DNA from 4 places in the Streptomyces sp. NBC_00377 genome. Region 4 is predicted to be linked to each of the others. Evidence: riboswitches for the same ligand, from Rfam matches in the RefSeq annotation. Region 4 holds a riboswitch; each other region holds the start of a gene.
The links. Region 4 has a riboswitch for cyclic di-AMP ahead of OHS71_RS24305 (transglycosylase family protein). Riboswitches for the same ligand answer to the same signal wherever they lie in the genome.
Positions count from the first base shown of each region.

Region 1: linked by a shared signal. The riboswitch ahead of OHS71_RS11525 (M23 family metallopeptidase) and the one ahead of OHS71_RS24305 (transglycosylase family protein) in region 4 are both predicted to bind cyclic di-AMP.
Region 2: linked by a shared signal. The riboswitch ahead of OHS71_RS17550 (transglycosylase SLT domain-containing protein) and the one ahead of OHS71_RS24305 (transglycosylase family protein) in region 4 are both predicted to bind cyclic di-AMP.
Region 3: linked by a shared signal. The riboswitch ahead of OHS71_RS22025 (M23 family metallopeptidase) and the one ahead of OHS71_RS24305 (transglycosylase family protein) in region 4 are both predicted to bind cyclic di-AMP.

Region 1 is NZ_CP107958.1:2,554,282-2,559,976, forward strand. It holds gene OHS71_RS11515 (HPr family phosphocarrier protein) at 1-204, shown strand, start outside; gene OHS71_RS11520 (GntR family transcriptional regulator) at 355-1,050, opposite strand; gene OHS71_RS11525 (M23 family metallopeptidase) at 1,239-1,982, opposite strand; cyclic di-AMP (ydaO/yuaA leader) riboswitch at 1,997-2,166, opposite strand; gene OHS71_RS11530 (M16 family metallopeptidase) at 2,369-3,757, opposite strand; gene OHS71_RS11535 (M16 family metallopeptidase) at 3,754-5,103, opposite strand; gene OHS71_RS11540 (DNA gyrase/topoisomerase IV subunit A) at 5,372-5,695, shown strand, end outside.
Region 2 is NZ_CP107958.1:3,900,635-3,906,329, reverse strand. It holds gene OHS71_RS17565 (glycosyltransferase) at 1-1,076, opposite strand, end outside; gene OHS71_RS17560 (GNAT family N-acetyltransferase) at 1,193-2,257, opposite strand; gene OHS71_RS17555 (HAD family hydrolase) at 2,776-3,600, shown strand; gene OHS71_RS17550 (transglycosylase SLT domain-containing protein) at 3,678-4,151, opposite strand; cyclic di-AMP (ydaO/yuaA leader) riboswitch at 4,155-4,366, opposite strand; gene OHS71_RS17545 (polyprenyl synthetase family protein) at 5,072-5,695, shown strand, end outside.
Region 3 is NZ_CP107958.1:4,894,175-4,899,869, reverse strand. It holds gene OHS71_RS22035 (PrsW family intramembrane metalloprotease) at 1-1,450, shown strand, start outside; gene OHS71_RS22030 (aldo/keto reductase) at 1,601-2,545, opposite strand; gene OHS71_RS22025 (M23 family metallopeptidase) at 2,757-3,776, opposite strand; cyclic di-AMP (ydaO/yuaA leader) riboswitch at 3,786-3,952, opposite strand; tRNA gene OHS71_RS22020 (tRNA-Met) at 4,278-4,351, opposite strand; gene OHS71_RS22015 (dihydrofolate reductase family protein) at 4,423-5,550, opposite strand; gene OHS71_RS22010 (MarR family winged helix-turn-helix transcriptional regulator) at 5,688-5,695, shown strand, end outside.
Region 4 is NZ_CP107958.1:5,416,225-5,421,919, reverse strand. It holds gene eno (phosphopyruvate hydratase) at 37-1,323, opposite strand; gene OHS71_RS24305 (transglycosylase family protein) at 1,696-2,403, opposite strand; cyclic di-AMP (ydaO/yuaA leader) riboswitch at 2,407-2,593, opposite strand; gene OHS71_RS24300 (transglycosylase family protein) at 2,799-3,833, opposite strand; gene OHS71_RS24295 (cytochrome P450 family protein) at 4,038-5,333, opposite strand; gene OHS71_RS24290 (nucleoside triphosphate pyrophosphohydrolase) at 5,571-5,695, opposite strand, start outside.

The DNA.
Region 1 (5,695 bases), 2.9 Mb from region 4:
ACGGCCGCAGGCATCCCGGTGACGATCGCCAAGGCAGACGGCAACCCCGTCAACGCGGCCTCCATGCTGGCCGTGCTCGGCCTGGGCGCCCAGGGCGGCGAGGAGATCGTCCTCGCCTCCGAGGCGGACGGCGCGGACGCCGCGCTCGACCGCCTGGCGAAGTTGGTCGCCGAGGGACTCGAGGAGCTTCCCGAGACCGTCTGACCGATGAATGCGGTGTTCGCCGCCTCATAGGCGTCACGGATACCTCGAAGGGCTCGTCCGAATTATCGGGCGAGCCCTTCTTCATTCCCGTTCCCGGGCAGCAGAAATAATCCCCCGCGAATTATCCCCTCTTTGTATACGGCCCTCTTGTTAATGCCGCAGGCCCGTCATGTTTACGGGAGGTTGCGAAGTCCTCACACGGTCGAGGCGCTCGGCGCCGCCGGAAAAGCGCAGCCGGTGCGCGGCCGTCGCGCGCTCGGTGTGGAGCGACGTGATCGCCCGCGCGCGCTCGCCGTCGCCGCGTGCCACGGCGTCCACGATCGCGCCGTGCTCCGCCCACGACTCCACGGGGTCCGCCGGCGCCTCCACCGCGTACATCCACGCGATCTTGTGGCGCAGCTGGGTGAGCATCGACGTCAGGGCGTGGCTTCCCGAGGACTGGGCGAGCGTCTCGTGGAACCAGCTCCCCAGGGAGCGCAGATCCTCGCTGTTGCCCCTCCGGGCCCGCTCCTGGCCCAGTCGGACGAGCCCGCGCAGCACCTTCAGATGAGCCTCGGTGCGGCGCTGTGCGGCCCGGGAGGCGCCGAGCGGCTCCAGGAGCATGCGCATCTCAAGAAGGTCCGCGGCCTCCAGCTCCGTCGGCTCCGCGACGCACGCGCCCGCGTGCCGCCGCGTGACGACGAAGCCCTCGGCCTCCAGGGTGCGCAGCGCCTCCCGGACCGGAACGCGGGAGACGCCGTAGCGGCGGGCGAGAAGTTCCTCGGTGAGACGGCTGCCGCGCTCGTAGACACCCGCGACGATGTCGTCCCGAATGGCCGTGCACACCGAGTGCGCCGGAATACGCATGACGGACCTCCGCCTTAATCCCCGTGAAACGTCGATGATTGACGTGTGTTCCGTGACTCTATTGCAATGAGCGGGAAATTCCGACGGCGAGCCGGATTCCGGGGATATTTTTTGGACAGCGGAGGCCCCCGAAACGGCGAAAGCCCCGGCCGGGAGGCCGGGGCAGAACGATCTGTCGCCGTGGGTCGTCAGACGTTCACGCCGTGCTTGCGCAGGTAGGCGACCGGGTCCATGTCGGAGCCGTACTCCGCGGTGGTGCGGGCCTCGAAGTGCAGATGCGGGCCGGTGACGTTGCCGGTGGCGCCGGACAGGCCGATGCGCTGGCCCGGGGTGACGTGCTGACCCACCGACACCGCGATGGACGACAGGTGACCGTACTGGGTGTAGGTCCCGTCGTTCATCTTGATCACGATCTGGTTCCCGTAGGAGCCGCCCCATCCGGCCTCGACCACGGTGCCGGAGCCGACCGCGTGCACGGAGGTGCCGCTCGCGGCGTGGAAGTCGATGCCGGTGTGGCTGCCGGAGGACCACAGAGAGCTGCTGGCCTGGTAGCCGGTGGAGACATAGGAACCGGTGATCGGCGGTACGAAGGTGTTGAGGAGCTTGCGCTCGGCCTCACGGGCGGCACGTACGCGTGCCTCGCGCTCCTCCACCGCCTTCTTGACGGCGGCCTGGCGGGCGGCCTCCTCGAAGGCCGCCTGCTTCTGCACGGCGACCTGGTCGTCGATCTGCTCGACGACGGACTCGCCGGCGGTGACCACGGGGATCAGCCCGGTCTGCTCAGGGGTGGGCTCGGCTGCGAAGGCCGGGGTGGAGGCGACGGTGGCCATGACACCGGTGGTGGTGAGCGCCGCGATGCCCGCCGCGCGGACGCCGCTGCGCTGCATCCGGCTGGGCCGACGGTGCTTCCCGGTGGCGCAGGTGAACGCCATGAAGTTGGGGGTGTCCTTTCCTTCCCTCTCGCCTACCGGGTTAGCTGACGGGTTCGGAGCAGGAAGGTCTCCTACGGACCCCCTCGCGCTGCACGCGCGGGCGTCCGATTCACCCCAGGGACTTCACAAGTGGGTCCCCGGCTCCCCTGGCTCGCGCCGTACGGGGACTCGGCGATGACTGTCCGGTGCCGCGGGTGCGGCGCACTGCCTGACGAACAGCCCGGATGACGCTAAGCGGCGCGGGTTTCAATCCTCAAACGGATCCCGGTTTTTGTAGCGCATCCCACAGGGCAGACGGGCAGCGTCCGCCTCAATTCGGACATGCGGAGGCCCTGGTGACGCTCTCGTCGACCAGGGCCCCTGCACGCGCGCGTGGTTGGCGGGATCTACTCCGCCGACACGACCTTCACCTCGCCGATGCCGAGAGCCTCGACCGGCTCCTTGATCTGCGCGGCGTCACCGACGAGCACGGTGACCAGCCGGTCCACCGGGAAGGCGTTCACGGCCGCCGCGGTCGCCTCCACCGTGCCGGTCGCGGCGAGCTGCTGGTACAGCGTGGCCTGGAAGTCGTCGGGCAGATGCTGCTCGACCTGGTCGGCCAGCGTGCCGGCGACGGCCGCGGCCGTCTCGAACTTCAGCGGCGCCACGCCGACCAGGTTCTGCACGGCGACGTCACGCTCGGCGTCGGTCAGCCCCTCGGCGGCGAGGGTGCGCAGGACCTTCCAGAGGTCGTCCAGAGCGGGACCGGTGTTCGGGGTGTCCACGGAGCCGCTGATCGCGAGCATCGCGGCGCCCGAGCCGTCCGGGGCCGACCGCAGGACCTGGCCGAACGCGCGGACCCCGTAGGTGTAGCCCTTCTCCTCGCGCAGGACACGGTCCAGCCGGGAGGTGAGGGTGCCGCCGAGGCAGTACGTGCCGAGCACCTGCGCCGGCCACACACGGTCGTGCCGGTCGGCGCCGATCCGGCCGATCAGCAACTGCGTCTGGACGGCGCCGGGGCGGTCCACGATGACGACCCGGCCGGTGTCGTCGGCGGTCACCGGCGGCACGGGCCGCGGCTGGGCCGAGGACCCCGTCCAGGCGCCCAGGGTGTCACCGAGGAGCGCGTCCAGGTCGACGCCGGTGAGGTCGCCGACGACCACGGCGGTGGCGGTGGCGGGGCGGACGTGCTTCTCGTGGAAGGCGCGTACGGCGGCCGAGTCGATCTTCTCGACCGTCTCCGCGGTGCCCTGGCGCGGGCGCGACATCCGCGCGGTGGCCGGGAACAGCTCCTTGGAGAGCTCCTTGGCGGCGCGCCGGGAGGGGTTGGCCAGCTCGTGCGGGATCTCGTCCAGGCGGTTGCGGACGAGGCGCTCGACCTCGCTGTCGGCGAACGCGGGCGCCCTGAGGGCGTCCGCGAGCAGACCGAGCCCCTTGGGCAGGCGCGAGACAGGCACCTCGAGGCTCAGCCGGACGCCGGGGTGGTCGGCGTGTGCGTCCAGGGTGGCGCCGCAGCGCTCCAGTTCGGCGGCGAACTCCTCGGCGGAGTGCTTGTCGGTGCCCTCCGAGAACGCGCGCGCCATGATCGTGGCGACACCGTCGAGGCCGATCGGTTCGGCGTCCAGGGGCGCGTCGAGGAGGACCTCGACGGCGACGACCTGCTGGCCGGGACGGTGGCAGTGCAGCACGGTCAGGCCGTTGGCCAGCGCGGTGCGCTCGGGCGCCGGGAACGCCCACGGCTTGGCCTCGCCCGCCCGGGGCTGGGGGTGGAAGTCCATCGTGGCGAGCTCGGTCACCGGGCCGTCTCCTCGTTCTCGTCCTGGTCGGCGGGCGCTTCGGGGGCGGTCGGCTCGTAGACGAGCACCGCACGGTTGTCGGGGCGCAGACGGGCCTTGGCGACCTCGCGCACCTCCTCGGGCGTCACCTCCAGCACACGCTGGACGGCGGTGAGGGCGAGCTGCGGGTCGCCGAACAGGACGGCGAACCGGCACAGTTCGTCGGCGCGGCCGGCGACCGTGCCGAGCCGGTCGAGCCACTCGCGCTCCAGCTGCGCCTGGGCCCGCTCCATTTCCTCGGCCGTGGGGCCCTCCTCGGCGAACCGGGCGAGCTCCTCGTCGATGGCGGCCTCGATGACGGGCACCTCGACGTCGGCGGACGTCTTCACATCCAGCCAGCCCAGGGAGGGCGCCCCGGCGAGGCGCAGCAGGCCGAAGCCGGCCGCGACGGCCGTACGGTCGCGGCGCACCAGCCGGTTGTAGAGACGAGAGGACTCGCCGCCGCCGAGGACGGTGAGCGCCAGGTCGGCGGCGTCGCACACGCGCGTGCCGTCCTCGGGCAGGCGGTAGGCGGCCATCAGCGCACGGGACGGCACCTCCTCCTCCACGACCTCACGCAGCTGCTCGCCGATGACGTCGGGCAGTCCGCCGTCACGCGGCGCGGGCTTGCCGTCGTGGCCGGGGATGGAACCGAAGTACTTCTCGACCCAGGCGAGGGTCTGCTCCGGGTCGATGTCGCCGACCACGGAGAGCACCGCGTTGTTGGGCGCGTAGTACGTCCGGAAGAACGCGCGCGCGTCCTCCAGGGTCGCCGCGTCCAGGTCGGCCATCGAACCGATCGGCGTGTGGTGGTAGGGGTGACCCTCCGGGTAGGCGAGGGCGGTCAGCTTCTCGAACGCGGTGCCGTAGGGGACGTTGTCGTAGCGCTGGCGGCGCTCGTTCTTGACGACGTCGCGCTGGTTCTCCATCGACTCGTCGTCGAGCGCGGTGAGCAGCGAGCCCATGCGGTCGGCCTCCAGCCAGAGGGCGAGCTCCAGCTGGTGGGTGGGCATGGTCTCGAAGTAGTTGGTGCGCTCGAAGCTGGTGGTGCCGTTGAGCGAGCCGCCCGCCCCCTGCACGAGCTCGAAGTGGCCGTTGCCCTTGACCTGGCCGGAGCCCTGGAACATCAGATGCTCGAAAAGGTGAGCAAGACCCGTACGCCCCTTGACTTCGTGGCGTGAACCGACGTCGTACCAGAGGCACACCGCCGCGACGGGGGTCAGGTGGTCCTCCGAGAGCACCACGCGCAGGCCGTTGGCCAGACGGTGCTCGGTCGCTGTCAGGCCCCCGGAGCCTGCCTGGGCTGTGGCCGTGTGACCCATGGGCATGTACATCCCTTCCGATCGCGGACGCGGTCGTCGAAACCGCGGTTTTCCTGCCGGTCCTGCCACTGTATGCAAGCGTGCGGAGGGTCTGCGAAGTTCCCGCACGACATACGCCGAGAGCGAGATCGCGTAGCCTGCGGGCAGCCGCGGAGGAGATGCCTCTGCGTACGGGCCGGACGGCCGACGCCGGGCCTCGCCCGCTCTGTCAGTGCCACGGTCCACAATGGTCCGCGTCAGATCCGTATCACGCCCCAGCAAGGAGCCGGCAGCGATGGCCCGCCGCAGCACGAAGACCCCGCCGCCCGACGACTCGTACGAGGAGCGGATCCTCGACATCGACGTCGTCGACGAGATGCAGGGCTCCTTCCTCGAGTACGCGTACTCGGTCATCTACTCCCGCGCCCTGCCGGACGCCCGTGACGGCCTCAAGCCGGTGCACCGGCGCATCGTCTACCAGATGAACGAGATGGGCCTGCGCCCGGAGCGCGGCTATGTGAAGTGCGCCCGGGTCGTCGGCGAGGTCATGGGCAAGCTGCACCCGCACGGCGACGCCTCGATCTACGACGCGCTGGTGCGGATGGCCCAGCCCTTCTCC
Region 2 (5,695 bases), 1.5 Mb from region 4:
AGGCCGGGACGGTTGACGAGGATCGCCGTGAGGTAGGCGGTGAGGCCGGCGCCGTAGCCGTACGCCTGCGTCTCCAGGTCCCGCCAGGTCTCACGGTGGTGGTGCCAGACCAGGGCCCGTGGGGTGTAGTGCAGCCGGTGACCGTCGGCCAGGACGCGGACGAACCCGTAGAGGTCGTCGCCGCCTCGCGCGAGCGTGCCCGCGCCGGTCGCCGGGTCGAAGCAGCCGACCGCCCGCAGCACCTCGGCACGGAAGGCCATGTTGGCGCCGGAGCCGAAGCGGCCGGCGGTGAACGGGAACAGCGGTTCGTCGGCGGGCGGCTCCTTCGGGTCGTAGGTGCGGGCCGTGAAGCCCTTGGCGAAGCCGCCGTGGCTCTCCAGGAGGACCTGGGCAGGGGTGCCGAGCCGGGCCGGCAGGATGAGGCCGGTGGCGCAGCCGAGACCCGGGTCGGCGGTGAAGGGCGCGGTGAGTTCCGTGAGCCAGCGCGGGTCCGCCACGACGTCGTCGTCGGTGAAGGCGATCACCTCGCCCCGGGCGGCCCCGACGCCCTTGTTGTGCGCGACGGCGAGCCCCGGCATCGGTTCGGTCACGTACCGCACACGCTCGGCGTACTTGCGCCGCACCAGGTCCCGGGTCGCGTGCGTCACGCGCGCGTTGTCGACGACGACGATCTCGAAGTCCGGGTGGTCCTGCGCGAGCAGCGAGTCGAGGGCATGCGCGAGCTTCTCGGCGCGCTCACGGGTGGCGACGACGACCGTGGTGAACGGCACGCGGGCCGGACCGCGTGCCGGAGCAGGCGCCGGACCACCCGCAGGTCCTGCGTCTCCGTGCCTCCGAGCGGCCAGGTCAAGGAGGACCGACTTCGGATCCGTGCCCTCCGGAACCTGCGCGAGCAGCGTCCCTATCGGTCGGCCCGCGCGTCTGACCAGCACGAACACCTCACCGGGCGTGACGGGAGGGCTGCCCGGACCGGGTCTCAGCACACCGCTGCCGTCCAGCTCCAGCTCGGCGACCTGTACGGGCCGGATGCCGAGGAACCTCTGCATCTCCTGCTGCACCCCTCTTGCGCGGGACATGAACCCCCCTTGTCTCATGACCGTCCTGAGCGTGCTGACCGTCGTGATCCGAAAGCGCTCACCGGACACACCGTTCCCGCCGGGCCGGGGCCCGGGCGTCGTGGCGGGGGTGACCGTCACGACCGGCGCAGTCGGCCCGCACTCTTCAGGGTCCGTGCGGCCGCCGCGGCGAGCCCGGGCCGGTTGCGCACGAAGTGGTGTGCCCGGCGGGACGGCTCACGGCTGAGCCAGTGGAGCGCCGCGCCCACCCCCGGTCGCGACCACGCACCCTCGTAGACGGGGATCTCCCCGGTCTTCAGCGAGTCCTTGTACTCGGCCGCGCCCCGCCCCAGGTCGAGCAGGCCGATGCCCTCGGCGGCGGCCGACTCGGCCATCCGCAGATGCAGCACCAGGCCGGGCGAGAACTTCGCGAACTCCGGTTCGTAGGAAGGGAACCAGCAGGCCAGGACGGTCGACGAACGCAGGCCGAAGTGCGCGGCGATCGGCCGGCCGCCGGCGTAGAGGACGGAGAGCGTGCCGCGGCACTCCGGTGCGCGCGTCTCGGCGAGCGCGTACACGAGCCGGGTGATCCACTCCTGCGCGAAACGGTCGCGACGGCCTGTCCTGCGGTACTGCGCCGACTTCCATGCCATGAGCGTGCGCAGCGCGGCCGGATCGCGTTCGTCGAACACGAACCGCAACTCCCCGACCTGACGGCCGAGCCTGCGCTCCTTGGCCAACGTCGTCTTCAGGAACTTGGGCGACTGGGCACGCAGTACGGACTCGTAGGTCTCGTAACCCTTTTCGACGTCGATGACATAGGAGGCGTACTCCTCGGCCGCGTACGGCGTGAACAGGCCCTGTTCCGCCTCCAGGTTGTCGAAGGCGAAGCTCGACAGGGCGCACGCCCGCATCAGTTCGCCGGCGTTCAGTCCGAGACCCGGGGCCAGCACCGCGCCCTGAGCGTCGGCGACGCCGTACGCGAGTGCCCGGCCCTGACCGAGCCGGCCCCGCTCGTGGGGCAGGAAGCCGACCGGCTCACGCCCCTCGTACACCACCGCCACGCGCGCGTGCGGCCGTACCGGGCCCGCGGCGTCGGTGAACTCCGGTTCCATGAAGGGGTTTCGCGGAAGCGCCGACGCGGCACGCAGCGCGCGCCACCGCTCCCTCTCCCCCTCGCCGAGGTCCTGCGGCCTCAGCACACGAATGCGCCCACTGCTCAACCTGACCCCCCGATCAAGTCCCCCCTGGACACCTGGACGGTACCGCTCCACCTGTCATCGCGGTAGGTAGCATCCCAAGTTGTTGCCAACCGGTGCAGAGGCCGTCAACCATCCGCTACCCGGCGATGTGGCGGCAAGCCGTTCCCCCGGGTCGGGCAACCGCCGGTTCGCCGTCAGCGGGCCGTGATAAACCCGCCGTCGTCCCCAGTCGGCCCGCCACCGACCCGCGATCGCCCCGCCGGTCCCCGGCCGGTCCGGCCATCGGCTCCCGGCCGGTCCCACCGTCTTCCGCAACCGGCAACCGGCAACCGGCAACCGGCAACCGGTGGCCGCAGCCGCAGCCGCAGCCGCAGCCGCAGCCGCAGTCAGTCTTCAGCCAGTCGTCCGGCAGTCGTACAAAGCCAGTCCTGCAAGGGGAGTTGGCAGAACCGGACAGGACATGACCGTCGTCCGGTTCGCGTCGAACCCGAGGGGTGTGGGATCCGTATTCTCTGATCATGGCCGCACCCACCGCATATGCCGCGCGCACCGCGTACTCCCTCATCGCCACCGACCTGGACGGAACGCTGCTCCGCGGCGACGACACCTTCTCGGACCGGTCGCTCGACGCGCTCGCGCGGGTGGTGCACTCCGGCGCACGCCACCTGGTGGTGACAGGACGGCCCGCGCCCCGGGTGCGCCCACTGCTCGACCGGCTGCACAGCAGGGGGCTCGCGGTGTGCGGGCAGGGCGCGCAGTTGTACGACGTCGGCGCGGACCGTCTGCTGTGGTCGGTCACCCTGGACCGGGAGCTGGCCGAGACCGCGCTCGGCAAGATCGAGGCCGAGGTCGGGCAGCTCTACGCGGCCGTCGACCAGGACGGTGTCGACGGGCTGACGCTCATCGAGCCGGGCTACCGCATGCCGCACCCGACGCTGCCCGCCCTGCGCGTCGGGCGGCGCGACGACCTGTGGTGCGAGCCGATCAGCAAGGTGCTGCTGCGCCACCCGAGCCTGTCGGACGACGAGTTGGCGGCCACGGCCCGTTCGGTGGTCGGTTCGCTGGCCACCGTCACCATGTCAGGGCCGGGCACGGTCGAACTCCAGCCCTGCGGGATCACCAAGGCGACGGGTCTGGCCCTGGCGGCCGAGGTCCTGGGGCTGCGGCCCGAGGACACCCTCGCCTTCGGGGACATGCCCAATGACATCCCGATGTTCGACTGGGCGGCCCGCGGAGTCGCCATGGCCAACGCCCATCCCGAGCTGAAGGCGGTGGCCGACGAGGTGACGACGTCGAACGAGGACGACGGCGTGGCCGTCGTCCTCGAACGACTGTTTCCGTGAACGGGGCGGTCCGTACCGGCTGAAGCGGTCAGTCCCTGTGGAACCGTCCGTGCCGACGGGCCGTACCGACGGGAAGGTCAGTACGCGCCGAACACGTTGTCGATCGAGCCGTACCGCGCGGCCGCGTAGTTGCACGCGGCGGTGATGTTCGCGACCGGGTCGTACGAGTCCCAGGACGTGCCCTCGACGTGGTAGGCGCGGAAGGTCGGGTCGATGACCTGGAGCAGCCCCTTGGACGGGATGCCCGCGGCCGCGTTGGAGTCCCAGAGGTTGATGGCCTGGGGGTTGCCCGAGGACTCGCGGATGACGTTGCGGTAGATGCCGTTGTACGTCCCCGGGATGCCGTGCTGCCCCATGACCTGGAGGGAGGCGCGGATCCAGCCGTCGAGGTTGTTGGCGTAGCCGAGGCTGGAGGCGGTGGTGACGGTCGGCGTCGCCGCGGAGGCGCTGGTCGCGCCGATGAGCGGGAGGGCGAGCACGGCCGCGCCGGTGACGGCGACGGTGAGCGTGCGGACGAGACGGTTGCGGCGCGGCTGAGCGGCAGCGGGCATGACGAATTTCCTCTCCGGCGCCTGCGAGGTGAGCTGTCGGGTTCGGGCGGGAGCTGCCCGGTCGCCTCCTGACGGACGCGACTTCACCCCGAGCCGTACCGGCTGTGCGAAACGTCTGAATTATCCGAGACGTCCCGACTTCCGGTTCGGCGGCTTACCTGGTTCCCCCGCTCCTGCCGAGCGTTCTGGATGGGTGGTTCGGGCGGCGGCAGGATTCGGCGTTCCGCCCGACAGGCCGGGAACGTATGCGAGAGCACATGTCCGGAACAAGTACCGGATTCACAGATGACCCCTATTGACCTTGGTCTGTGACCTATGGGGTGCTTGATCCTTTGTTGGTGCAAAGCTTCAACTCGCTTGGGGAGTGCGGAGAATCGGTGAAGGGTGATCTTCCGGTGGGCCACTGTGCGGAGTGAGCCAACTCACCAGCGTTCACAAGACTGGCTAATCGGGCATTAGGTCCAACTCATCGTTAAAGCACCGGCGGTGGGTGCCAGGTGGGAAGCGGGGTGCAGGGCCGGTACGCAGGGGGCCTCGGGGAGGGTGTCCCGAAAGATCCCCAAGGGTCCCGGAGAGTCCCCTGGGGTCCCGAAGGGTCCCGAAGGGGAGGCCGTGATCATCGTCACGCGGAAGGGGAGGGCCGCCCCGCCGGAGTGGTGGCACCCTCGGCGCGGGACATGAATCAACACATCCCGGCAATTCTATTGATGTCCGCTCATCTGAGCTGATCAAAAACATATCGGGTGTGATCCGATACCGCCTGGCCTGCGTGGCACCTCCGGGGCGGGCCATTCGAGCCCGGCGGACGTGGGGGCTATCGGTGATCGAAACGTGACCGGATACGCTGACTTGAGTGATGGCAGAGACCTATCGACAAACCGCGTAATCGCCAGTAGACACCAGCAGACAGGAGACCCCTCGTGACCGTCGTCGGGCCGTTCGGGCTGAGCGTGCGGGACCAGGCTCTGGAAGCCGATGTCCAGGCCGGATTGACGGCTGTCGAGGAAGGCTTGCTCGAGGCCACCAAGAGTGCGGTCCCGTTCATCACGGAGGCCGCCCAGCACCTCGTACGAGCGGGCGGGAAGCGGTTCCGGCCGCTGCTCGTGGTGCTCGCGTCGCAGTTCGGGGACCCCTACGCGCCGGGTGTCGTGCCCTCGGCCGTCGTGGTGGAGCTGACCCACCTGGCCACGCTGTACCACGACGACGTGATGGACGAGGCCGCCGTGCGGCGCGGGGTGTCCAGCGCGAACAGCCGCTGGGGGAACTCCGTCGCCGTCCTGACCGGCGATTTCCTCTTCGCGCGTGCCTCCCACATCCTGGCCGACCTCGGGCCGGAGGCGGTGCGGGTGCAGGCGGAGGCGTTCGAGCGGCTGGTCACCGGCCAGATCCTGGAGACCGCGGGTCCCACGGACGGGCGGGACCCGGTCGATCACTACCTCGACGTGCTCGGCGGCAAGACGGGCTCGCTGGTGGCGGTGGCCTGCCGCTTCGGGGCGATGATGTCGGGCGCCGACGAGACGGTCGTCGACGTGCTGACGCAGTAC
Region 3 (5,695 bases), 520 kb from region 4:
CGAACAGACCGGCACGGAAGGATTCCTGGTCGGGCTCGGGCTCGCCGTGCTGCCCGTGCCGTTGCTGGTCGCCGCCTTCCGCTGGCTCGACCGGGTCGAGCCGGGCCCCTGGCGGAACCTGGTGTTCGCCTTCGCCTGGGGCGCGTGCGCGGCGGCCCTGATAGCCATCATCGCCAACAGCTTCGCGACCCGCTGGATAGCGACCGCGACCGCCGACCCGTCCGGCGCGGACACCCTCGGGGCGACCGTCATAGCGCCCGTCGTCGAGGAGTCCGCCAAGGCCGCCGCCGTCCTGCTGGTGTTCCTCTTCCGCAGACGGGACTTCACCGGGATCGTCGACGGCGTGGTCATAGCCGGGCTCACCGCCACCGGCTTCGCCTTCACCGAGAACATCCTCTACCTCGGCACCGCGTTCGGCACCGACCAGCTCACCGGCGACACCGGCATCGCGTCCGTGACCGCCGCGACCTTCTTCGTACGCGTCATCATGTCGCCGTTCGCCCACCCCCTGTTCACCGTCCTGACCGGCATCGGCTTCGGCGTCGCCGCGCTCTCCGGGAACCGTCAGCACCTGCGGCGCGTGCTGCTCCCGCTGTGCGGGCTGCTCCTCGCGATGGGCATGCACGCCCTGTGGAACGGCTCCTCGTCGTTCGGCGAGTTCGGGTTCTTCGCGGTGTACGCGGCCTTCATGGTGCCCGCGTTCGGGCTGCTCACCTGGCTGGCGGTGTGGACACGCCAACGCGAGCTGCGCACCGTGCGCGAGGAGCTGCCCGCCTACGCGGCCGCGGGCTGGCTCATGCCGGCCGAGCCGTACGCGCTCGGCTCGATGCGTGCCCGGCGGCTGGCCCGCGAGTACGCCGGCCGCCACCTGGGCCGGCCCGCGGCGCGGGAGGTCGCGCGGTACGAGGCGTACGCCACGTCCCTCGCGTTCCTGAGGCACCGCGGCCGCCGGGGACGGGCCGACGCCGACTTCGTCCTTCGGGAACGGGAATTGCTCAACGAACTGTGGCGCCGCCAGGACATCGCCCGCCCCGCGCTGGACCACGCGGCCCGGATGACGGCCCCGCCGGTACGGGTGGTCGCGCCGCCCTGGCCGGTGCAGGGGGTGTACGGGTACGGCCGGGGGACGGTTCACGGCCAGGCACCGGCGTACGGCCACGCACCGGCGTACGGCCAGGGACCGGCGTACGGCCAGGGACCGGGATACGGCCAGGGCCACAGCGCCGGATTCGGGCACCCGGCAGGACCGGGATACGCCCAGCCGGCAGCTCCGGGGTACGCGCACCCGGCGGGACCGGGATACGGATACCCCGCAGCGCACGGACCCGGACCCGGACCCGGATTCGAGACCGGCCCCGGGTACGAATCCGGCCCCGGCCCCGGCCCCGGACCTGGCCCGGGGCAAGGATTTCCGGCGGGGCCCCGTCCCAACCCCCACCCGCATCAGTAGGCCGAGCCGCAGCAGGTCAGGCCGACGCGGGCCGGTCAGAGGCAAGTCGGACCGACGCAGGTCGACCCAACGCGGGTAGAGCCGACACCGGAGCTCGGGTCAGGCCCACGCCCAGGTGATGCCGAAGCCCGGGTCAGACCGGAGCCCGGGTCAGGCCGAGGCTCGGGTCAGTCGGGTGAGTTCATCCTGGGTCAGTTCCAGCTGTGCCACCCCGAGCAGTGCCGGCAGCTGCTCGATCGTGCGCGCGGACGCGATCGGGGCTGCCACCGTCGGCCGGGCCGCGAGCCACGCCAGGGCGACCGTGGGGATCTGTGTGTCGTGGGCCTGGGCGATCTCGTCCAGGGCGGTGAGGACGTTCCGGCCCCGCTCCGTCTCCAGGTGCTTGGCGGCGCCGGCGGCCCGGGGGCTCTGCACGGTCGTACCGGGCCGGTACTTGCCGGTGAGGAAGCCGGAGGCCAGCGCGGAGTACGGGACGGCGGCGAGGCCGAAGCGGGCGGCGAGGTCCTGGAGGCCGCCCTCGTAGGTGTCGCGCGAGACCAGGTTGTAGTGGGGCTGGAGGGCGACGTACCGGGCCAGGCCCTCGCGGTCGGAGAACTCCAGGGACTCCTGGAGACGCTCGGGCGAGATGTTGGAGGCGGCGATGTGGCGCACCTTGCCCGCCGTCACCAGTTCGTCGAGCGCGCCGACGATCTCCTCGACGGGGACCTCGGGCTTGTCGAAGTGCGTGTAGTAGAGGTCGATGCGGTCGGTGTTCAGACGGCGGAGCGAGGCGTCGGCGGCGGCCTTGATGTTGTCGGCGGACAGACCGGGGAACGCGGGGTGCTGGCTGACCTTCGTGGCGATCACGACGTCGTCGCGGTTGCCCCGGGCCTTCACCCACTTGCCGATGAGGGTCTCGGACTCGCCGCCGCTGTTGCCCTCGACCCACGCCGAGTAGGAGTCGGCGGTGTCCACGAAGTTGCCGCCGGCGGCGGTGTAGGCGTCGAGTACGGCGAAGGAGGCCGCCTCGTCCGCGGTCCAGCCGAAGACGTTGCCGCCGAGGGACAGGGGGAAGACCTCGAGGTCGGAGGAGCCGAGTCGGCGAAGAGAAGTCATGTTCCGTTTCAACGGACGCCGGTGGCCGGCCCATTCCGGGCGTGACGCGAAGAACATGTGAACGGCGCCGGTGAAGTGCGCCGGTGAATGGCGCAGCCCCGCAGCCGTCCGACGCGGAAGGCGTCAGGGCTGCGGGGCTGCGTCAGCGGGTCGGGAGAGCCGGGTCGGCGTGTCCGAGGAGGGACCGCCCGGGGTGTCGGAGGGGGACGGCTCAGGGGTTGAGGCCCTTGCCGCGCAGCCAGGCCGCCGGGTCGATGCCGTCGGAGCTGCCACCCGGGTGGACCTCGAGGTGGAGATGGGCTCCGGTGACGTTCCCGGTCGCGCCCACCCGGCCGATGACGTCACCGGTGGCGACCTTCTGGCCGACGCTGACGCTGATCGACGACTGGTGGCAGAACCACAGCTCGGTGCCGTCGTCCAGGGTCAGGATGGTGCGGTAGCCGTAGGAACCGGCCCAGCCGGCCTCGGTGATGGTGCCGCTGTGGACGGCCTTGATGAGCGTGCCCGTGGGCGCGGCGAAGTCGAGGCCCGTGTGGTAGCCGGAGGACCAGAGGGAACCGGCCTGACCGAAGGTCGAGGTGATGGTGTACGAGGAGGTGGGCAGCGTGTACTGCTTGGCCAGCTCGGCCAGGCGCGCGGCCTCGACCTTCGCGGCGGCTTCCTCGGCGGCCTTCTTCTTCGCGGCGGCGGCCTTGGCCTCCGCCTCCTTCTGGGCCTTGGTGACGGCGTCGGCCTCGGCCTTGGCCGCCGCGGCGAGGGCCTTGACCTCGACCTGTGACTGCTGAGACTCGGCCTGCGCCATGATCCGGCTGCGCAGGGCCTCACCGGCGTCGGCGACGCTCTCGTCGGCGTCCACGGCCGCTTCGGAGCCGAACCCGGCGAGGGCCGGCGCGGCTTCCTGGGCGGGTTCGTCGTCGGAGATGAGCGAGCCCACGTTGGGCAGGTCCGGCATCGAGATGGAGACCGGGGCCTTGCCGGTGTTGGCGCTGGCCATGCCGCCCGCGCTGACGGCGGCAATGACGCCGACGCCGAGGACGGTGGAGCTGCGGGCGAATCCGCCGCCGCGCTGCTTGGCCACGCGGTGCTTGCCGCGTACCGGGCGAATGGAGTCCGCGGTGGGGTTCCACTCCTCCCACGGGCCCTCGTCGGTGCGGTAGTCGCCGTAGCCGAAGGTCTCGGTGGACCGGCTGGGCGCGTACGGGGCCTCGGGGGCAGGCGGGTTGGACGCCACGCGGGCGCACTCCTTTCCTTCCGTCGCCTACCGGGTTAGCTGACGGGTTCGGAGCGGGAAGGTCTCCTACGCGCGTATACCGGTCGTGGACTCTGCGAGTTCACGACGGCTTCCGCGTGATTCACCCCAAGGTGGTGGTTCCCCGGTTCCCTTGCGGGATTCGGCACGTGCCGCACGGAGCCGACTCTTGTGCCGGCTGGGACGACCGCGCTGCGTTATCGAACGTTAATAGACCCGGGGGCGGGATTCCAAGCCGTTCTTCTTGATCAACAACATTTCTGGCCTGGACCTTTCAGGCCACCAGTGGTGAAAAACGGGCGAGTTGACCACGCGCCGAAGGCGCTTCGACATGCCCTGGAAACGCCTCGGTAGTCACAGGAGTTTTGATGGTGACTCAGTCGTTATGCGCTGGGCGGTCGACCGGTCACCAAGAGTGAGGGAGCGGTCGGTGAACGCACCGAAGGCCGGAACCCTTTCGGATTCCGGCCTTCGGCCTATCAGTAGCGGGGACAGGATTTGAACCTGCGACCTCTGGGTTATGAGCCCAGCGAGCTACCGAGCTGCTCCACCCCGCGGCGATGAACACAACTGTACGCCATCAGCGGGGCAGAAAGCACATCGGTTGTCCCGTGGGGCTCCGGCGGCCTCAGAGGAGATGGCCGTTCGGGCCCTTCGCCCGCTCCTCGTACTCCGGGAGCACGAGGACGTCGACGCCCCGGGACGTCAGCAGGCCGGTTCCGTCCGCCTCCGTGACGAAGGTGTCCGGCTCGCGCCAGGCCGTGACCACCCTGCGCACCCCCGCGTCGAGGATGAGCCGGGCGCAGGGGGCGGGGCGGGAGGAGCGGCGGGCACACGGTTCGAGGCTGCTGTAGACGGTGGCCGTGGGCAGACGGGGGTCGGCGGGGTCGAGTTTCGCGAGGGCTGCCTCCTCGGCGTGCACGACCGGGTCGCCGGCCTCGCGGGAGTGGCCGCGCGCCAGCTCCGTGCCGTCGGCGGCCACGATCACCGCGCCGACGCTGAAAGCGGTCCGCGACGGCGGGCAGTCGGCGGCGAGGGCGCAGGCGAGGGCCAGCCAGTGACGGTCGGCCGCGACGGGCAGCAGGCCGGCGCCGGGTGCGGTGGGCTCGTAGCGGTTCAGGACGACGTCCTCGATACGCCGGGTCTCCACCAGGCGGAGCCGTCCGCCCTGGTAGGCGCCCGGGCCGAACAGCCGGGGCGCGTGCGGGTCGCCCACGAACAGCGGGGCGAGGACGAGCTGGAGTTCGTCGGCGAGGCCCTCTTGGAGCAGCTGGGTGTGGACGGTTCCGCCGCCCTCGACCATGAGGCGCCGTACACCGCGGACATCGTGGAGGTGTTCGAGGAGACGGCGCCAGTCCAGTTCGGGGCCGAGCGCGACGGCGTCCGCCGCGATGCCGAGCGCCCGGACCCGCTCGGCGCCCTTCTCCGTCGTGTACACGACCTTCTCGCCGCCCGTGTGCCAGAAGTTCGCCGCCGGGTCGAGTTCGCCGAAGCCGCTGACGGTGACCTTGAGCGGGTAGGGCGGCCGTCCGGCGGCCACCCGGGCGGCGCGCCGCTCCGGGGAGTTCACCAGGAGCCGGGGGTTGTCGGCGCGGATCGTGCCGGCGCCGATGAGGATGGCGTCGACGGAGGCCCGTACCTCGTCCACGCGGTCGAAGTCGGCGCGGCTGGAGAGGAGCAGACGTTCGGGCGTGGTGTCGTCCAGGTATCCGTCGAGGGACACGGCGGCGGACAGCAGGACGTACGGGTACGGCATCGACGCGGCTCCCCGGCTCGGTCCGACGGCGGTCTGACGGCGCTCTGACGTGCAGTGACGTGCCCTGACTCGATCGGGGCGCCGGGCCGACGACGGTGCTCTTGGTTCAAGTTTGTAACAAACCTACACTGGGTGGCATGACGAC
Region 4 (5,695 bases):
ACTGGCGGAGCCTCGACCCGGTTCGGGCCGGCGGCGTCAGCCCTTGAAGCGCGGGAACGCGGAGCGGCCGGCGTACACCGCGGCGTCGTCGAGGATCTCCTCGATGCGCAGCAGCTGGTTGTACTTGGCGACGCGGTCCGAGCGGGCCGGGGCGCCGGTCTTGATCTGACCGCAGTTCACCGCGACGGCGAGGTCGGCGATGGTGACGTCCTCGGTCTCGCCGGAGCGGTGGGACATCATGCACTTGAAGCCGTTGCGCTGGGCCATCTCGACGGCGTCCAGCGTCTCGGTCAGCGAGCCGATCTGGTTGACCTTGACGAGCAGGGCGTTCGCGGAGCCCTCCTCGATGCCGCGGGCGAGGCGCTCGGGGTTGGTGACGAAGAGGTCGTCGCCCACGATCTGGACCTTGTCGCCCAGCTTCTTGGTGATGACGTTCCAGCCGGCCCAGTCGTCCTCGTACAGCGGGTCCTCGATGGAGACGAGCGGGTACGCGGAGACGAGCTCCTCGTAGTACTCGGTCATCTCGGCGGCCGAGCGGGACTTGCCCTCGAACTCGTACTTGCCGTCCTTGTAGAACTCGGACGCGGCGACGTCGAGGGCGAGCGCGATCTGCTCGCCGGGGACGTAGCCGGCCTGCTTGATGGCCTCGAGGATGAGGTCGAGCGCGGCGCGGTTGGACTCCAGGTTCGGGGCGAAGCCGCCCTCGTCGCCGAGGCCGGTGGACAGGCCCTTGGTCTTCAGCACCTTCTTGAGGGTGTGGTAGACCTCGGCGCCCCAGCGCAGGGCCTCGGAGAAGGACTCCGCGCCGATGGGGGCGATCATGAACTCCTGGATGTCCACGTTGGAGTCGGCGTGCGAGCCGCCGTTCAGGATGTTCATCATCGGGACGGGCAGCAGGTGTGCGTTCGGGCCGCCCAGGTAGCGGAACAGCGGCAGGTCGCTGGCCTCGGAGGCGGCGTGGGCGACGGCGAGCGAGACGCCGAGGATGGCGTTGGCGCCGAGCGAGCCCTTGTTGTCGGTCGCGTCCAGGTCGAACATCGCCTGGTCGATCAGGCGCTGCTCCGTGGCGTCGTAGCCGACGAGCTCCGGGCCGATCTGCTCGATGACGGCGAGGACGGCCTTCTCGACACCCTTGCCGTGGTAGCGGTTGGGGTCACCGTCGCGGAGCTCGATGGCCTCGAAGGCACCGGTGGAGGCGCCGGACGGAACGGCGGCACGACCCGTGCTGCCGTCGTCGAGGCCGACCTCGACCTCGACCGTGGGGTTGCCTCGGGAGTCCAGGATTTCCCGGGCTACGACGACGTCGATGGACGGCACGAGCATCTCCTTCTTGGGATGTGACGCTGGTTGTGCGGGGCTCACGGGCCTTGACGCGCCCTTGCTGAGCCCTGCGACTAGAGCCTAACCGCCCCGGGGCCGTCGGCAGCCGACCGACCGTCCCGTGGACAGACAGACGGTACCTATTGTTTCCGCCCGGAACAAAGGGGGTGGCCGGTAAAGGACGGCAGGAAGTCGCCGACAGGCGGAAGAGACGCCCCTGAAGGGACGCAGGCAAAGAGAAACCCCGCTCCGGTGCGTACGGGGGAACACGCACCGGAGCGGGGAGCCCGTGGGGACGGGGGGATGACCCTCACGAGGTCGTCAGTGTGCCGACCCCGGATATGAGGGCGCTGTGGCTTCTCGGGGAGCCAGGTGTCACTTCAGGTGCAGCTGCTGGCCCGGGTAGATCAGGTCGGCGTCCGCGACGATGTCCTTGTTCAGCTTGAACAGCTTCTCCCAGCCGCCCTTGACCTTGTGCTTCTCGGCGATGGAGCTGAGGGTGTCGCCCTTGACGACCTTGTACTCGCCGTCGCCCTTCTTGACCTTCTTGCCGGTCGGGGTGGTGACCGTCTTGGAGGCGGCCGGGCGGTCGGCCGAGCGGGAGGAGCTCTGCTTCTCGGTCGAGCGGGTGGTGCTGCCGCTGTCCGAGGAGCTGGAGGAACCGGACGAGCCGGAGGAGCCGGTGTCCGAGGAGCCGCCGCCGTTGTAGGCGGCGCCGGACAGGCCGGTGCCGCAGACGGGCCAGGCGCCCTTGCCCTGGCCGGCGAGAACCTTCTCGCCGATGGCTATCTGCTGGGACTTGGAGGCCTGGTTGGCCTGCGCGGCGTACTGGGTGCCGCCGTACGCGGCCCAGGTGGAGGCGGAGAATTGCAGACCGCCGTAGTAGCCGTTGCCGGTGTTGATGGACCAGTTGCCGCCGGACTCGCACTGGGCGACCGCGTCCCACTCGGAGGCGGTGGCGGCGGAGGCGTTGCCGGCCGCCATGAGCGGGGCGGCGATGGCGACACCGGTGACGCCGGCGAGCGTGGCGACGCGGGTGGCCTTGGAGGGACGGCGGTGCTTGCCCTTACCGGAAAACAGCATGGTGGATCCCCTCACCGACGCCTGCGAGGTGAGCTGTCGGGTTCGGGCCGTGTGAGTTGCCCGGCCACTCCTCGTCCGCCGGAGCACTGCTCCGTGGGAGGTGTGGCTTCACCCCGAGCCGTTCCGGTCGACCACCCCGGCCCGGCACTTACCTTGGGTCCCCCGCTCCTGCCTACGGCGCTTGACGCGACGACTGTTCCCGTACCGCCGCTGGCAGGATTCGGCGTTGCGACGGTCGGGGCTCGGGTTGCCGAGCGGCCTCGACCGTAGACACGCGATCGACGGAATTTCAAAGACGATCAGGGCTTCTGAGACTCATCCCACACTTTCACCAAACCGGACATTCGGCGCGAAGCGTGACGTGAACTCCCGCTGTTTTTCTTGGGCTTTGCGCCCTATTCCACCCCTGTGTCGAGGGTCTGACCGGGGGCGATGTCGCTCGGGTCGGCCCCGATGAGGTCCCTGTTCTCGTCATACAGGGCGCGCCATCCCCCGTCGAGGTCAAGGGAGTCGGCGATGGACTCCAGGGAGTCGCCCTCCTGGACGAGATAGGTGGCCGCGGCGTGCCGGCCGCCGGACGCGGCGGTGGCGCCGTCCACGGCAGCGCCGGTCGCGCTCTTGGGCGCGGCCTCGTCGGCGGTGGCGCCGCGATGGCGGCCGGAAGTGAGGGAGCCGGTGTCGACGAGACTCCAGGAGCCCGCCGCCTGCCCGGAATTGTCCGAGTCGTCCACTTCGGGAGACGCCGTGACCGAGCCGCCGCCCGCCTGCGCGCCACCCTTGCCGTGGGCACTCGCGGACCCGCCGGCCGTGCCGGACCCTCCGGGAGCGGCGGAGGAAGAGGACGAAGGGGAGGAAGCGGATGCCGAGGGTGAACTGGGGGAATCGGCGGACGAGTCGGACTTACCCGACGATCCGGCCGAGGCGCCGTCATCGCTCGACGAGCCCGAGGAGCCCGACAACCCCCGGGACAGGTCGGACAATCCGGAAGACCCGGATGAGTCGGACGAGCCCGACGAGCCGTTCGCCACGCCGGTGTCCACGCTCAGCGCGCCGTTCTCCTTGGTGAGCCCGGAGGTCAGCCCGCAGGTGCCCCACGCACCGATGCCCTGCGCCGCCAGCACCTTCTGCGCCACGGCGATCTGCTGGTTGCGGCTGGCCAGGTCGGGGCTCGCCGCGTAGTCGAGGCCGCCGTACGTCTCCCAGTCCTTCTGGGTCAGGCTCAGGCCGCCGAACGCGCCGTCGCCCTGGTCGGCGCTCCACGAGCCACCGGTCTCGCACTGCGCCACCTTGTCCCACACCGTGCCGTCGGCGGCGCTCGCGCCGGAGGCGGCGAGCAGCGGGATGGCGATGGCGGAGCCCGTCACTCCGGCCGCGACAAGGAGAGCCGGGGCCTGGCGGGGGCGACGGTGACGACCGTTCCCGGAGAGCATGCGAGGGGCCTTTCTCTGGACAGCACTGACCGGCGCGGCGGGTTGGACCGATGCGTCGCACCGACGAGTGAACGTATCGGCAGACGATCACTTGTCACAAGTTAATGCCGCGCAGATCACGTGAAGATCACAGAGTTGAGGGTCGGTCACCTTTCTTCCGCCGAACGGTCACACTCCGCCCGACATCCGGTCGGAAAGCGTCGTTCATGAGCCGGAACGCACCGGAGTGAACTCCACCGGAAGGGTCCGCAGGCCGCGCATGATGAGCCCGCCGCGCCACCTCAACTCGCCCGGATCCACGGCCAGTCGGAGGTCGGGCAGCCGGGTGAGGAGGGTGGCCAGCGCGGTCTGGCCCTCCAACCGGGCCAGCGGCGCCCCCAGGCAGTAGTGGATGCCGTGGCCGTAGCCGAGATGCTGGTTGTCGCGGCGGGAGAGGTCGAGGGTGTCGGGGTCCCGGAAGCGGGCCGGATCACGGTCGGCGGCCGCGAGGACGACGAGGACGGGGTCGCCCGCCGCGATGTCCTGTCCGCCGATGACGAGCGGCTCGGTCGCGAACCGCCAGGTGGCCAGTTCCACGGGACCGTCGTAGCGCAGGAGTTCCTCGACGCCGGTCTCCAGGAGGGTGCGGTCGCCGCCGTCCTCGGTGAGCGACCGCTGGAGGCGTTCTCGCTGCTCGGGATGGGTGAGAAGGGCGTAGGTGCCGTTGCCGATGAGATTGACGGTCGTCTCGAAGCCGGCGAACAGGAGGATGAAGGCCATGGCGGCGGCCTCGTTCTCGGTGAGGTGCTCGCCATGGTCGGAGGCGCGGATCAGACCGGAGATGAGGTCCTCGCCGGGCGCGGGCTCGGCCGGGAGCTCCTCGCGCTTGCGGTGGATGAGTTCCAGCAGATATCCGCGCATCTTCTTCACCGACCGCGCGACCCCGCCCCTCGGGCCCCCGCCGTGCCGGATCATCATCCCGGCCCAGTCGCGGAAGTCGTCCTGGTCCTCGCGCGGGACGCCCAGGAGGTCGCAGATGGCGTAGATGGGGAGCGGGAAGGCGAAATCGTGGATGAGGTCGGCCTCGCCCCCGGCGGCGAACCGGTCGATGAGGTCGTCCGTCAGTTCCTGCACCCGGGAGGCGAACTCGGCGACCCGGCGGGGCGTGAAGGCCTTGCTGACGAGCCGTCGCAGCCGGGTGTGGTCCGGCGGGTCGATGTTGAGCAGATGCGTCATCAGCTCCGCCTTGCGCTCACCGGGGATACCGGTCTTGCCCTTGGCGTGCGCCGGTTCGTCGTGATGGGCGGGATTCTTGGAGAGCCGCTGGTCGGCGAGGGCCTGTTTCGCGTCGGCGTAACGCGTGACCAGCCAGGCCTCCACACCGCTGGGCAGCACGGTGCGGTGCACGGGGTCGTGCTCCCGCAGCCAGGCATAGGCCGGATAGGGGTCGGTGGCGAATTCCCAGGTGAACAGCTCGGGGGCGGGCGGGGCGTCGTACGAGGGGCGAGGCAGCTCGGTCACGCCCTGACGGTAGCGGGCATCCCGGAGGCCTCCGCGAGGGCCCGACCCGATACCCGCCGAAGTGCCCGACCAGGACGGCCTGCCCGACCCGATACCCGCCGAAGTGCCCGACCAGGACGGCTTGCCCGACCCGGTACCCGGCGAAGTGCCCGACCGGAACGGCTTGGCGGGACGGCGCGCCAGGCCGGAACGGCTTGCCCCACCGGGACGGCGCGCCCGGATCAGGAGGCCGCCGTGCTACTCCTCGACTCCCTCCACTCCGCCTGCCCGCTCCGTTCCCTCGATTCCCTCGGCGGCCCGGACGGCGTCGCGGTACGCCCGGGCTGCTGCTCGTAGTGCCGCCTCCGGGTCTATGCCCTCCG